2 regions of the Priestia flexa genome follow, and region 2 is predicted to be linked to the other one. Evidence: a T-box and tRNA genes for the amino acid it is inferred to sense, from the RefSeq annotation. Region 2 holds a T-box; the other holds one or more tRNA genes.
The links. The T-box of region 2 lies ahead of serS (serine--tRNA ligase). A T-box ahead of a tRNA ligase gene usually reads a tRNA of that ligase, here a tRNA-Ser.
Positions count from the first base shown of each region.

Region 1: it encodes a tRNA-Ser, which carries the amino acid that the T-box ahead of serS (serine--tRNA ligase) is inferred to sense. The anticodon was not compared.

Region 1 is NZ_CP090431.1:3,362,210-3,368,342, forward strand. Features, by position in the region: gene LZP85_RS17240 (glucose-1-phosphate adenylyltransferase) at 1-592, opposite strand, end outside; gene glgB (1,4-alpha-glucan branching enzyme) at 543-2,477, opposite strand; tRNA gene LZP85_RS17250 (tRNA-Glu) at 2,677-2,748, opposite strand; tRNA gene LZP85_RS17255 (tRNA-Ser) at 2,764-2,854, opposite strand; tRNA gene LZP85_RS17260 (tRNA-Asn) at 2,862-2,936, opposite strand; tRNA gene LZP85_RS17265 (tRNA-Ile) at 2,945-3,021, opposite strand; tRNA gene LZP85_RS17270 (tRNA-Gly) at 3,026-3,099, opposite strand; tRNA gene LZP85_RS17275 (tRNA-His) at 3,109-3,184, opposite strand; tRNA gene LZP85_RS17280 (tRNA-Phe) at 3,193-3,268, opposite strand; tRNA gene LZP85_RS17285 (tRNA-Asp) at 3,278-3,353, opposite strand; tRNA gene LZP85_RS17290 (tRNA-Met) at 3,358-3,434, opposite strand; tRNA gene LZP85_RS17295 (tRNA-Ser) at 3,455-3,547, opposite strand; tRNA gene LZP85_RS17300 (tRNA-Met) at 3,560-3,636, opposite strand; tRNA gene LZP85_RS17305 (tRNA-Ala) at 3,660-3,735, opposite strand; tRNA gene LZP85_RS17310 (tRNA-Pro) at 3,741-3,817, opposite strand; tRNA gene LZP85_RS17315 (tRNA-Arg) at 3,822-3,898, opposite strand; tRNA gene LZP85_RS17320 (tRNA-Leu) at 3,908-3,996, opposite strand; tRNA gene LZP85_RS17325 (tRNA-Gly) at 4,009-4,083, opposite strand; tRNA gene LZP85_RS17330 (tRNA-Leu) at 4,100-4,185, opposite strand; tRNA gene LZP85_RS17335 (tRNA-Lys) at 4,202-4,277, opposite strand; tRNA gene LZP85_RS17340 (tRNA-Thr) at 4,283-4,358, opposite strand; tRNA gene LZP85_RS17345 (tRNA-Val) at 4,369-4,444, opposite strand; rRNA gene rrf (5S ribosomal RNA) at 4,457-4,572, opposite strand; rRNA gene LZP85_RS17355 (23S ribosomal RNA) at 4,678-6,133, opposite strand, start outside.
Region 2 is NZ_CP090431.1:3,761,573-3,767,705, reverse strand. Features, by position in the region: gene LZP85_RS19350 (glycoside hydrolase family 18 protein) at 1-1,191, shown strand, start outside; gene LZP85_RS19345 (deoxynucleoside kinase) at 1,359-2,000, shown strand; gene LZP85_RS19340 (deoxynucleoside kinase) at 1,997-2,674, shown strand; tRNA gene LZP85_RS19335 (tRNA-Ser) at 2,790-2,882, opposite strand; gene serS (serine--tRNA ligase) at 2,982-4,259, opposite strand; T-box leader at 4,314-4,531, opposite strand; gene pdxT (pyridoxal 5'-phosphate synthase glutaminase subunit PdxT) at 4,593-5,180, opposite strand; gene pdxS (pyridoxal 5'-phosphate synthase lyase subunit PdxS) at 5,202-6,089, opposite strand.

The sequences.
Region 1 (6,133 bases), 400 kb from region 2:
TAAAAATATAAATACCCATAGATGCCAAGTTATTTTTTGGATACTGTGGCTTTTCATCAAATTCTTGAACTTCTAAGGCTTCATTTGTATTTAAAATTCCAAACCTACTTGCTTCATCCCAAGGAACTTCAATTACTGAGATAGATACATCTGCTTCTTTTTCAATATGATAATCTAGCATACTTTCATAATTCATTTTGTAAATATGGTCTCCTGATAAAATTAACACATACTCAGGCTCATACTGGCATAGGTAGTTTAGGTTTTCATAAATAGCGCTGGCAGTTCCTTTATACCACTTTACCCCTGATGACTCTGAATAAGGAGGTAATACAGTAACGCCTCCGTCTCTTCTATCTAAGTCCCAAGCGCTTCCAATACCAATGTAAGAGTGTAAGAGTAAAGGCTGGTACTGCGTTAAAATTCCAACTGTTTCAATTCCAGAGTTGGAGCAATTGCTTAGCGCAAAATCAATAATTCGATACTTCCCACCAAATGGAACAGCTGGCTTTGCTAAATTTTTTGTAAGCGAACTTAATCGACTACCTTTTCCTCCTGCCAACAACATCGCTACGCACTTCTTTTTTAACATTGTTTCTTCTCTCCCCCCGTTTTTTCTTTGTTCTCATGATGCTAATCCCAAAGGGTGGTACATCCATTTCAATATGAAATGGTAGACCATGAAATCCTTCTTCGATTACTTTTAAAGGTTTTGGGTTAACAACTCCAGAACCTCCAAAATCAACATGATCACTATTGATGACCTCAACATATTCTGTGTTTAGAGGAACACCTACTTTATATGCATGATATGGAACATCTGAGAAGTTACATACCACAACAAGCTTATCTTGACTATTTGTTGATGTTCGAATAAATGAAAAGATTTTTTGTTCTCGATTATTCACATCAATCCAAGAGAAACCCTCTTCTTGATGATCTAATTCATAAAGTGGTTTACTTCGTTTATAAATCTTAAGAAGTTCTTTGAAATAGCTATTTAAACTTTGGTGCATATCAAAGTCATATAGCTGCCAATCTAAATCACTTGCGTCTTTCCACTCATCAAACTGACCAAATTCTCCGCCCATAAATAGCAATTTTTTGCCAGGATGAGCAATAAAATAACCGTATAATAACCGAAGCTGTGCAAATTTTCTCCAATAGTCTCCAGGCATTTTATTTAACAATGATTTCTTTCCATGAACTACTTCATCATGAGAGAATGGTAAAATAAAGTTTTCATTAAAGGCATACATTAAGGAGAAAGTCATTTTTTCATGAAGATTTGCTCTTTGATGAATGTCGGCTTCCATATAAGTTAAAACATCGTTCATCCAGCCCATGTTCCATTTATAATTAAAACCTAGCCCACCGTCATATGTAGGAGCCGTAACTAATGGCCAATCCGTTGAATCTTCAGCCATCATTAAGATAGTCGAATCATAAGCAAAAACCGCCTCATTCAGCTTTCTTAAGAATTGAACAGCATATTGATTCTCAACCAATTCATGAGAATTTGGCCAATATAACATATTAGCAACAGCATCGACTCGAAAACCATCAATGTGAAAGTATTCTAACCAAAAAAGTGCATTTGATATTAAGAAACTTTGTACTTCCGGTTTACCTAAGTCAAAATTAGCCGTGCCCCATGTATAGTTTTCGCGATCTAATTCGTTTTTATATTCATACGTGGGTGAACCATCAAACATATATAATCCATGCGCATCTTTACAAAAATGCCCTGGAACCCAATCTAAAAGAACACCTATGCTGCTTTGATGACACTGGTCAATAAAATACATTAAATCATGTGGTGAACCGTATCGACTGGTTGCAGAAAAATAACCAGTTCCTTGGTACCCCCAAGATTTATCGAGCGGATGCTCAACCAGAGGTAATAGTTCGATATGAGTAAACCCTTGTTCTATTACATAAGGAATTAACTCTTCAGCTAACTCACGATACGTATATAGTTCACCATCCTCATGAACTTTCCATGAACCAGCGTGTAATTCGTAAATACACATAGGCTTTTCATAAATAGTTTGTTGTTTCTTCTTACGTTTCCAATACTGATCTCCCCACTTATACCCTTCTAAATAATAAATTTTAGAAGCAGTATCGGGTCTTACTTCACTATGAAAAGCATAAGGATCAGCTTTTAGTAGTTTTGTTCCATCACGAGTTGTAATTTCATATTTATAAATCATATTCTCTTCAAGATACGGAATGAATATTGTCCATATCCCTTCAGAATTTAATCGCTCTAGCCGATGATTCAAACCGTTCCATTCATTAAAATCACCCACAATACTTACTGCAGAAGCATTAGGAGCCCAGACAGAAAAACGTACTCCCTCTGTGCTGTTTATTGTTAACTTATGTGCCCCAAAAAGCTTATAACTATGAAATAAATTTCCTTCGTGATAAAGATGGATGTCAAAATCAGTAGGTTGAACAGTCGAATTCAAAAATACCCCTCCTTGATAACAATTAACCTAGTAAATAAACCTTTCTTCTATCATTTCTATTATCTAATTTACATTCCATAAAGCAGCTGTTTTTTCCTTCTTTTCTGAATATTTTTATGAAAATAAAAAAACCATCTATTTATTAGACGGTTTTCAAATAAATAAAAAAGGTTTGCATAAATGCAAACCTTTTTAGATATGACCCGTACGGGATTCGAACCCGTGTTACCGCCGTGAAAGGGCGGTGTCTTAACCACTTGACCAACGGGCCATTATTAAAATCGACTGGCGGAGAAGGAGGGATTTGAACCCTCGCGCCGCTTACGCGACCTACACCCTTAGCAGGGGCGCCTCTTCAGCCTCTTGAGTACTTCCCCAATATAATGGCTCCACAGGTAGGACTCGAACCTACGACCGATCGGTTAACAGCCGATTGCTCTACCACTGAGCTACTGTGGAATAATAAATGGTGGGCCTAAGTGGACTCGAACCACCGACCTCACGCTTATCAGGCGTGCGCTCTAACCAGCTGAGCTATAGGCCCATTATGGAGCGGGTGATGAGAATCGAACTCACGACATCAGCTTGGAAGGCTGAGGTTTTACCATTAAACTACACCCGCTTAATTATATGGGGCGACTGATGGGAATCGAACCCACGAATGTCGGAACCACAATCCGATGCGTTAACCACTTCGCCACAATCGCCATATAGATGGTGGCTCGGGACGGAATCGAACCGCCGACACAAGGATTTTCAGTCCTTTGCTCTACCAACTGAGCTACCGAGCCTTTTTATAATGGCGGTCCCGACGGGAATCGAACCCGCGATCTCCTGCGTGACAGGCAGGCATGTTAACCGCTACACCACGGGACCACTTTGGTTGCGGGGACAGGATTTGAACCTGCGACCTTCGGGTTATGAGCCCGACGAGCTACCAGACTGCTCCACCCCGCGATAATTTGATAATAATATAATGGCGGAGGAAGAGGGATTCGAACCCCCGCGGGCTTTAACACCCCTGTCGGTTTTCAAGACCGATCCCTTCAGCCGGACTTGGGTATTCCTCCGTATATTATATATGGTAGCGGCGGAGGGGATCGAACCCCCGACCTCACGGGTATGAACCGTACGCTCTAGCCAGCTGAGCTACACCGCCATATTATCATAAATGTATTAAATTGGTGGAGCCTAGCGGGATCGAACCGCTGACCTCCTGCGTGCAAGGCAGGCGCTCTCCCAGCTGAGCTAAGGCCCCAGAAATGGTCGGGAAGACAGGATTCGAACCTGCGACCCCTTGGTCCCAAACCAAGTGCTCTACCAAGCTGAGCTACTTCCCGTTTATGGCGCGCCCGAGAGGAGTCGAACCCCTAACCTTTTGATCCGTAGTCAAACGCTCTATCCAATTGAGCTACGGGCGCTTATTAAAATGGTGCCGAGGGCCGGACTTGAACCGGCACGGTAGTCACCTACCGCAGGATTTTAAGTCCTGTGTGTCTGCCAATTCCACCACCCCGGCAGGACTTATTTGTGGAGCGGAAGACGAGGTTCGAACTCGCGACCCCCACCTTGGCAAGGTGGTGTTCTACCACTGAACTACTTCCGCGCATTATGAAATTAAATGGTGCGGGTGAAGGGACTTGAACCCCCACGTCGTAAAGACACTAGATCCTAAGTCTAGCGCGTCTGCCAATTCCGCCACACCCGCATGTGTGTATTTAAAATGGTGAGCCATGAAGGACTCGAACCTTCGACCCTCTGATTAAAAGTCAGATGCTCTACCAACTGAGCTAATGGCTCGAAAGTGGTGCCGGCAAGAGGACTTGAACCCCCAACCTACTGATTACAAGTCAGTTGCTCTACCAGTTGAGCTACACCGGCAACATATTCATGGTGGAGGATGACGGGATCGAACCGCCGACCCCCTGCTTGTAAGGCAGGTGCTCTCCCAGCTGAGCTAATCCTCCATTGATATAACAGCCTGGCAACGTCCTACTCTCACAGGGACAAAGTCCCAACTACCATCGGCGCTAGAGAACTTAACTTCCGTGTTCGGCATGGGAACGGGTGTGACCTCTCTGCTATCGCCACCAGACATATTACATTATACAACATTTTTGAAAGAAATCAAGACTCTTTTTAAGTTTTTATTCTCTCAAAACTAGATAACATTTCGCTGAGTACTTCGTGTACTATCATTTTGGTTAAGTCCTCGATCGATTAGTATCAGTCAGCTACACACGTCGCCGTGCTTCCACCTCTGACCTATCAACCTGATCATCTTTCAGGGATCTTACTAGCTTGCGCTATGGGAAATCTCATCTTGAGGGGGGCTTCATGCTTAGATGCTTTCAGCACTTATCCCGTCCACACATAGCTACCCAGCGATGCCTTTGGCAAGACAACTGGTACACCAGCGGTGTGTCCATCCCGGTCCTCTCGTACTAAGGACAGCTCCTCTCAAATTTCCTACGCCCACGACGGATAGGGACCGAACTGTCTCACGACGTTCTGAACCCAGCTCGCGTACCGCTTTAATGGGCGAACAGCCCAACCCTTGGGACCGACTACAGCCCCAGGATGCGATGAGCCGACATCGAGGTGCCAAACCTCCCCGTCGATGTGGACTCTTGGGGGAGATAAGCCTGTTATCCCCGGGGTAGCTTTTATCCGTTGAGCGATGGCCCTTCCATGCGGAACCACCGGATCACTAAGCCCGACTTTCGTCCCTGCTCGACTTGTAGGTCTCGCAGTCAAGCTCCCTTGTGCCTTTACACTCTACGAATGATTTCCAACCATTCTGAGGGAACCTTTGGGCGCCTCCGTTACTCTTTAGGAGGCGACCGCCCCAGTCAAACTGCCCACCTGACACTGTCTCCCAGCCCGATCAGGGCTGTGGGTTAGAATTTCAATACAACCAGGGTAGTATCCCACCGACGCCTCCACCGAAGCTAGCGCTCCGGCTTCTCAGGCTCCTACCTATCCTGTACAAGCTGTACCAAAATTCAATATCAGGCTACAGTAAAGCTCCACGGGGTCTTTCCGTCCTGTCGCGGGTAACCTGCATCTTCACAGGTACTATAATTTCACCGAGTCTCTCGTTGAGACAGTGCCCAGATCGTTACGCCTTTCGTGCGGGTCGGAACTTACCCGACAAGGAATTTCGCTACCTTAGGACCGTTATAGTTACGGCCGCCGTTTACTGGGGCTTCGATTCAGAGCTTCTCCCAAAGGATAACCCCTCCTCTTAACCTTCCAGCACCGGGCAGGCGTCAGCCCCTATACTTCGCCTTGCGGCTTCGCAGAGACCTGTGTTTTTGCTAAACAGTCGCCTGGGCCTATTCACTGCGGCTCTCTCGGGCTATACACCCTACCAGAGCACCCCTTCTCCCGAAGTTACGGGGTCATTTTGCCGAGTTCCTTAACGAGAGTTCTCTCGATCACCTTAGGATTCTCTCCTCGCCTACCTGTGTCGGTTTGCGGTACGGGCACCTCCCGCCTCGCTAGAGGCTTTTCTTGGCAGTGTGGAATCAAGAACTTCGGTACTATATTTCCCTCGTCATCACAGCTCAGCCTTATGATGAGCGGATTTGCCTACTCATCAGCCTAACTGCTTGAACGCGCATATCCAGCAGCGCGCTTACTCTATCCTCCTG
Region 2 (6,133 bases):
AATCGATTAGTGGTGGGCCAGGCATTAGTTGTACCTATTAACGAAAGTTACTATACCGTTAGAAAAGGCGATACATTATGGAAGATAGGGCGAACCCTAGGAGTTAGTTATCAATCAATCGCAAAAGCTAACAACCTTTCCATCACTTCTCCTCTAACACTTGGAACACAGTTGCTCATTCCAGCTTCTCCAAAGACAGAAGCTGAATTTTTAGGATATGTTGAAACAAGTAACCGTACCATTAGTAGCGAAACGGAAGAATTGATTAAGAAGAATGCTAAATACCTCACATATTTGGGACCGGCTAACTTCGAAGTACAGCGCGATGGCTCTATCAAAGAACCTCCATTAAAAAACTTTGGAACTATTGCACAAGAAAACGATGCAATTTTTTTAATGGTTCTTGCCAATATCGAAGACGGCGGGTTTAGTGCAGAGGTAGGAGAAGCAATCTTAAACAATGCGGATGTTCAAGATAAATTGCTTAATAATATTATTCGTATTGCTACAGAGAAAAACTTTAAAGATATTCATTTTGACTTTGAATTCTTACGTCCGGAAGACAAAAATGCTTATATTACATTTTTAGAAAAAGCAAAGAAACGGCTTCAAGCTGAAGACTTGTTAATATCTGTAGCATTAGCACCTAAAACAAGTAGTGATCAAAAAGGAAAGTGGTATGAAGCACATGATTACAAAAGAATTGGGGAGATAGCAAATTTTGTTGTCCCTATGACATACGAATGGGGATACAGTGGAGGTCCTCCAATGGCTGTTTCTCCGATTGGCCCTGTCAGAGATGTGCTAGAATATGCTATTTCAGAAATACCTAGCAAAAAAATTGTCATGGGACAAAATCTATACGGATATGATTGGACGCTTCCATTCAAACCAGGTGGTGAGTATGCAAAAGCAATTAGTGCTCAAAGAGCGATTGAAATTGCGTATCAGTACAACGCAAGCATACAGTATGATAAAAAAGCTCAGGCTCCCTTTTTCCGATACTCTGATTCAGCTCAAAAAACGCATGAGGTATGGTTTGAAGATGCCCGGTCAATCCAAGCAAAATTCGATTTGTTAAAAGAATTAAACTTAAGAGGCATGGCTTATTGGAAGTTGGGATTACCTTTCCCTCAAAACTGGCTACTCCTTGATGATAACTTTAAAGTAATTAAAAGAATACCTGAATAATTTTAAAGAGGATAATTCCTACAGCATAGGATTATCCTCTTTTTATGTTTCCTTCCGTTTTTTACAACTGGTTTTTCTTTTTGTTTTTATCCATTCTCTCCTCTTATTGTGATACAATGTTTTTTGTCAATTTTCGAGAACATGTATAGATAAAGGAGGAAGAGTCCATGGGGGAAATACCTTTTATTACTGTTGAGGGCCCTATAGGTGTTGGGAAAACCTCCCTAGCTAAGGCTATTGCAGAGACATTTCAATTTCAACTTTTGAAAGAAATTGTTGATGAAAATCCATTCCTTGGGAAATTCTATGAGGATATTGAAGAGTGGAGCTTTCAAACTGAAATGTTTTTTCTATGCAACCGTTATAAACAGTTAGAGGATATTCAAAAGCATTTTCTACATCAACATCAGCCTGTCGTTGCTGACTATCATATTATGAAAAACATGATTTTTGCTCAGCAAACTTTAAAGGATAGTCAGTACATAAAATATGTACAAATCTACGATATACTGACACATGATATGCCAAAGCCCAACATTGTTATTTACTTAAATGCTACTTTACCTACACTATTGAAGCGTATTAAAATGCGTGGAAGGGAAATTGAAAAAAACATTGACCCTTCTTATCTAGCTCAGCTAAGCTCCGATTATGAGGAAGCAATTAAAACCTTCAAAGAAAATAACCCACAGGTAACTGTTTTACGCTATAGTGGAGATGAACTAGACTTTGTCAAAAATAAAGAGCATTTAGAGCATATCATCTCAGATGTTAAAAGCAGCTTATTAAAAAGGAGTTCTACAATATGAATTTACGAACAAAATACAACATTCCAAATGATGCTGTATTGACTATTGCTGGAACAGTAGGCGTTGGGAAATCTACAATGACACAAGCTCTTGCAGATGCGCTGAACTTTCGCACTTCTTACGAGAAAGTTGATACAAATCCATATTTAGATAAATTCTACGCTGACTTTGAAAGATGGAGCTTTCATCTTCAGGTTTACTTCCTAGCGGAGAGATTTAAAGAACAGAAAAGAATTTTTGAATACGGTGGAGGCTTTATACAAGACCGTTCAATTTACGAAGATACTGGTATTTTCGCTAAAATGCATTTCGAAAAAGGAACAATGTCCAAGGTGGATTACGAAACGTATACAAGCTTGTTTGATGCAATGGTTATGACTCCCTACTTCCCACACCCTGATTTATTAATTTATTTGGAAGGTAGTTTTGAAGATATCGTTGATCGTATCCAAGAACGTGGAAGACCTATGGAACAACAAACGCCCTTAGATTATTGGAGAGAAATGCACAAACGCTATGAGGATTGGATTAATAACTTTACAGCTTGTCCTATTTTACGATTAGATATTAATGATTACGATATCTTAAAGGACCCGACATCCGTTGAACCGATTGTTGAAAAAATCTCTAAGTTTTTACATCACAACGAAAAATTAAAAAGAAGACATTCATAATTCATTCCCATTTTTCTTCGTGAAAAATGGGAATGAAAAAACGCCACTTCTAAAAGTGACGTTTTACAATCTCCAATTTATCGCGCAATGTTTAAATAACATTTAAAGTCAAATATGGCGGAGGAAGAGGGATTCGAACCCCCGCGGGCTGTAACACCCCTGTCGGTTTTCAAGACCGATCCCTTCAGCCGGACTTGGGTATTCCTCCGTTTCGACATTTATAAATTTATCACATATACAAATAAGAGTCAAGCTGTTTTCTAAAAAAAAAATGATTCACAACAAAAAAGTTGTGAATCATTTCAATTTAACCGTTAATAACCTCTTTGTTCCCCATGTAAGGACGTAATACTTTTGGAATAACAACTGAACCATCTTCCTGTTGATAGTTCTCTAAAATTGCAGCCACTGTACGCCCAATCGCTAATCCAGATCCATTTAATGTGTGTACGTATTCTGGTTTCCCTTTTGCCTCGCGGCGGAAGCGAATATTAGCTCTTCGCGCTTGGAAACTTTCAAAGTTTGAACAAGAAGAAATTTCACGATATGACTCATAGCTTGGAATCCACACTTCAATATCGTATTTTTTAGCTGCTGTAAATCCTAAGTCTCCAGTACACATGCTTAAAACACGGTATGGCAGTTCTAACAACTGTAATACTTTTTCAGCATGTCCTGTCAGATTTTCAAGCTCAGCGTAAGAATCTTCTGGTTTTACAAAACGAACTAGCTCTACTTTGTTAAATTGATGCTGACGAATTAGTCCACGTGTATCTCTACCAGCTGAACCTGCTTCTGATCTAAAACATGCGCTGTATGCTGTATAAGCTAATGGTAATTGGTCTCCATTAATGATTTCATCACGGTGTAGATTAGTTACGGGAACTTCAGCCGTTGGGATTAAGAAATAGTCTTCCTCTTTAATTTTAAAAGCATCTTCTTCAAACTTAGGAAGCTGCCCTGTTCCTGTCATGCTTGTACGATTAACCATATATGGAGGAAGAATTTCTTCATATCCATGCTCATCCATGTGTAAGTCCATCATAAAGTTGATTAAGGCACGTTCCAAACGAGCTCCTAGGCCTTTATAAAACACGAAACGGCTTCCCGTTACCTTTGCTGCACGTTCAAAGTCTAAAATATTTAAATCTGTTCCTAGATCCCAGTGTGGCTTCGGCTCAAAATTAAATTGACGAACCTCTCCCCATTTTCTAATTTCTACATTTTCATCTTCCGTTTCACCAACTGGAACACTCTCATGTGGAATATTAGGGATTGAAAGTAATAGTTGTTCTAATTCTGTTTCTACAGTACGAAGACGCTCATCTAACTCTTTAATTTTGTCTCCTACTTGACGCATTTCTAAAATCATACTATTTGCATCTTGCTTTTCACGTTTTAATTGAGCAATTTGTTGAGACACTTCATTACGCTTACTCTTTAATTCCTCAGTTTGAACTAATAGCTGTCTGCGCTCTACATCTAACTCTTCAAAGCGCCCAAGATCTGATAAATCTTCTCCGCGGAACTTTAATTTTTCTTTTACTTCTTCAAGATTAGCTCGTAAAACCTTTACGTCTAACATCTATTTACCTCCTTATTTGTATAAAATGGGCAAAATAAAAACTCCCATCCCTATAAAAGGGACGAGAGTTTAGCCCGCGTTGCCACCCTAGTTGAAGGCTCATAAATAAACCTTCCTCTTCAGTCAGATAACGGAATGAACCGAAGCTATCTACTTACTATTTCAATAGCTTGCTCCAGGATGGATTCGTAAAGGCTAAACATCGATTTTCACCAACCATCGACTCTCTAAAGTTTAACTTCTTTACTACTATTTCCTATCAACGCTTTATACTTTTCAACATTGTAATTAATAATCATAATGTACTACAAGTCTATACAAGTTGCAATTGGTTTATACAGGTTTTTTCAGAGACTCTTTCACCATGTCGATAAAATACTCTGTCATACGATGGTCATCCGTTAACTCTGGATGAAACGAACACCCTAAAAATTGTCCCTGTTTTGCAGCTACGATACGATCACCATGAATAGATAGGACTTCCACGTTCTCACCGACTTCTACAATATGAGGCGCACGAATAAATACTCCAATAAAATCATCTGCAACTTCTTTTATATTTAATTTCGCCTCAAAGCTCTCACGTTGGCGACCAAAAGAATTTCGAGCCACCTTAATATTCATAACACCTAAATGAGGCTCATCATAGTCTACAATTTCGCCTGCTAGTAAGATTAGACCAGCACAAGTCCCAAAGATTGGTTTGCCACTTTTAGCAAATTGGCGCAGTGAATCCATAAAGTCATATTTATCAATCAGACGTCTCATTGCCGTACTTTCTCCACCTGGTAAAATGAGCCCGTCCACTTCTTCTAGCTGTTCTACTTTTTTAATAATAATCGCTTCAGCCCCTGTTGCTTCCACTGAATGCGCATGCTCTCTAAATGCACCTTGTAGTCCTAAAACTCCAACCTTCACCATGCTGTTAAAACTCCCTTACTGTTACCAGCCACGCTCTTGCATGCGATTTTCTGGTAATAATGTTGAGATTTCAATACCTTTCATTGCATTTCCTAATCCTTTAGAAAGCTTTGCAATTAACTCATAATCTTCATAATGCGTTGTTGCTTCTACGATTGAACGAGCAAATTTTTCTGGATTATCAGACTTAAAGATACCAGAACCTACAAACACTCCATCTGCTCCTAATTGCATCATTAATGCCGCATCTGCTGGTGTTGCAACGCCACCTGCAGCAAAGTTAACCACTGGAAGGCGACCTTCACGCTTGATTTGTAATAATAGCTCATAAGGTGCACCTAGTAGCTTTGCTTCCGTCATTAACTCAGCTTCGTCCATACCCACTACTTTACGTACTTGTGCGTTCACTTGACGCATATGACGTACAGCTTCTACAATGTTCCCTGTACCTGGTTCACCTTTTGTACGAAGCATAGCAGCGCCTTCTGCAATACGACGTGCAGCTTCGCCTAAATCGCGGCAACCACAAACAAATGGTACTGTAAACGTATTTTTATTTAAATGAAATTCTTCATCTGCTGGTGTTAATACTTCACTTTCATCAATATAGTCTACGCCCATTGCTTCTAAAACACGCGCTTCTACAATGTGACCGATACGTGCTTTAGCCATTACCGGAATTGAAACAGCATTCATAACTTCTTCGACAATTGTCGGATCTGCCATGCGAGATACGCCACCTGCAGCACGAATGTCTGCTGGTACACGTTCTAATGCCATAACTGCAACTGCTCCTGCTGCTTCTGCAATCTTTGCTTGTTCAGCATTAACAACGTCCATAATAACGCCGCCTTTTTGCATTTCCGCCATTCCGCGTTTTACTCTGTCAGTACCTGTAATGTTACTCATGTTTGTCTTCCCCCAGTATAGTTGTATTACACATAATCAATAAA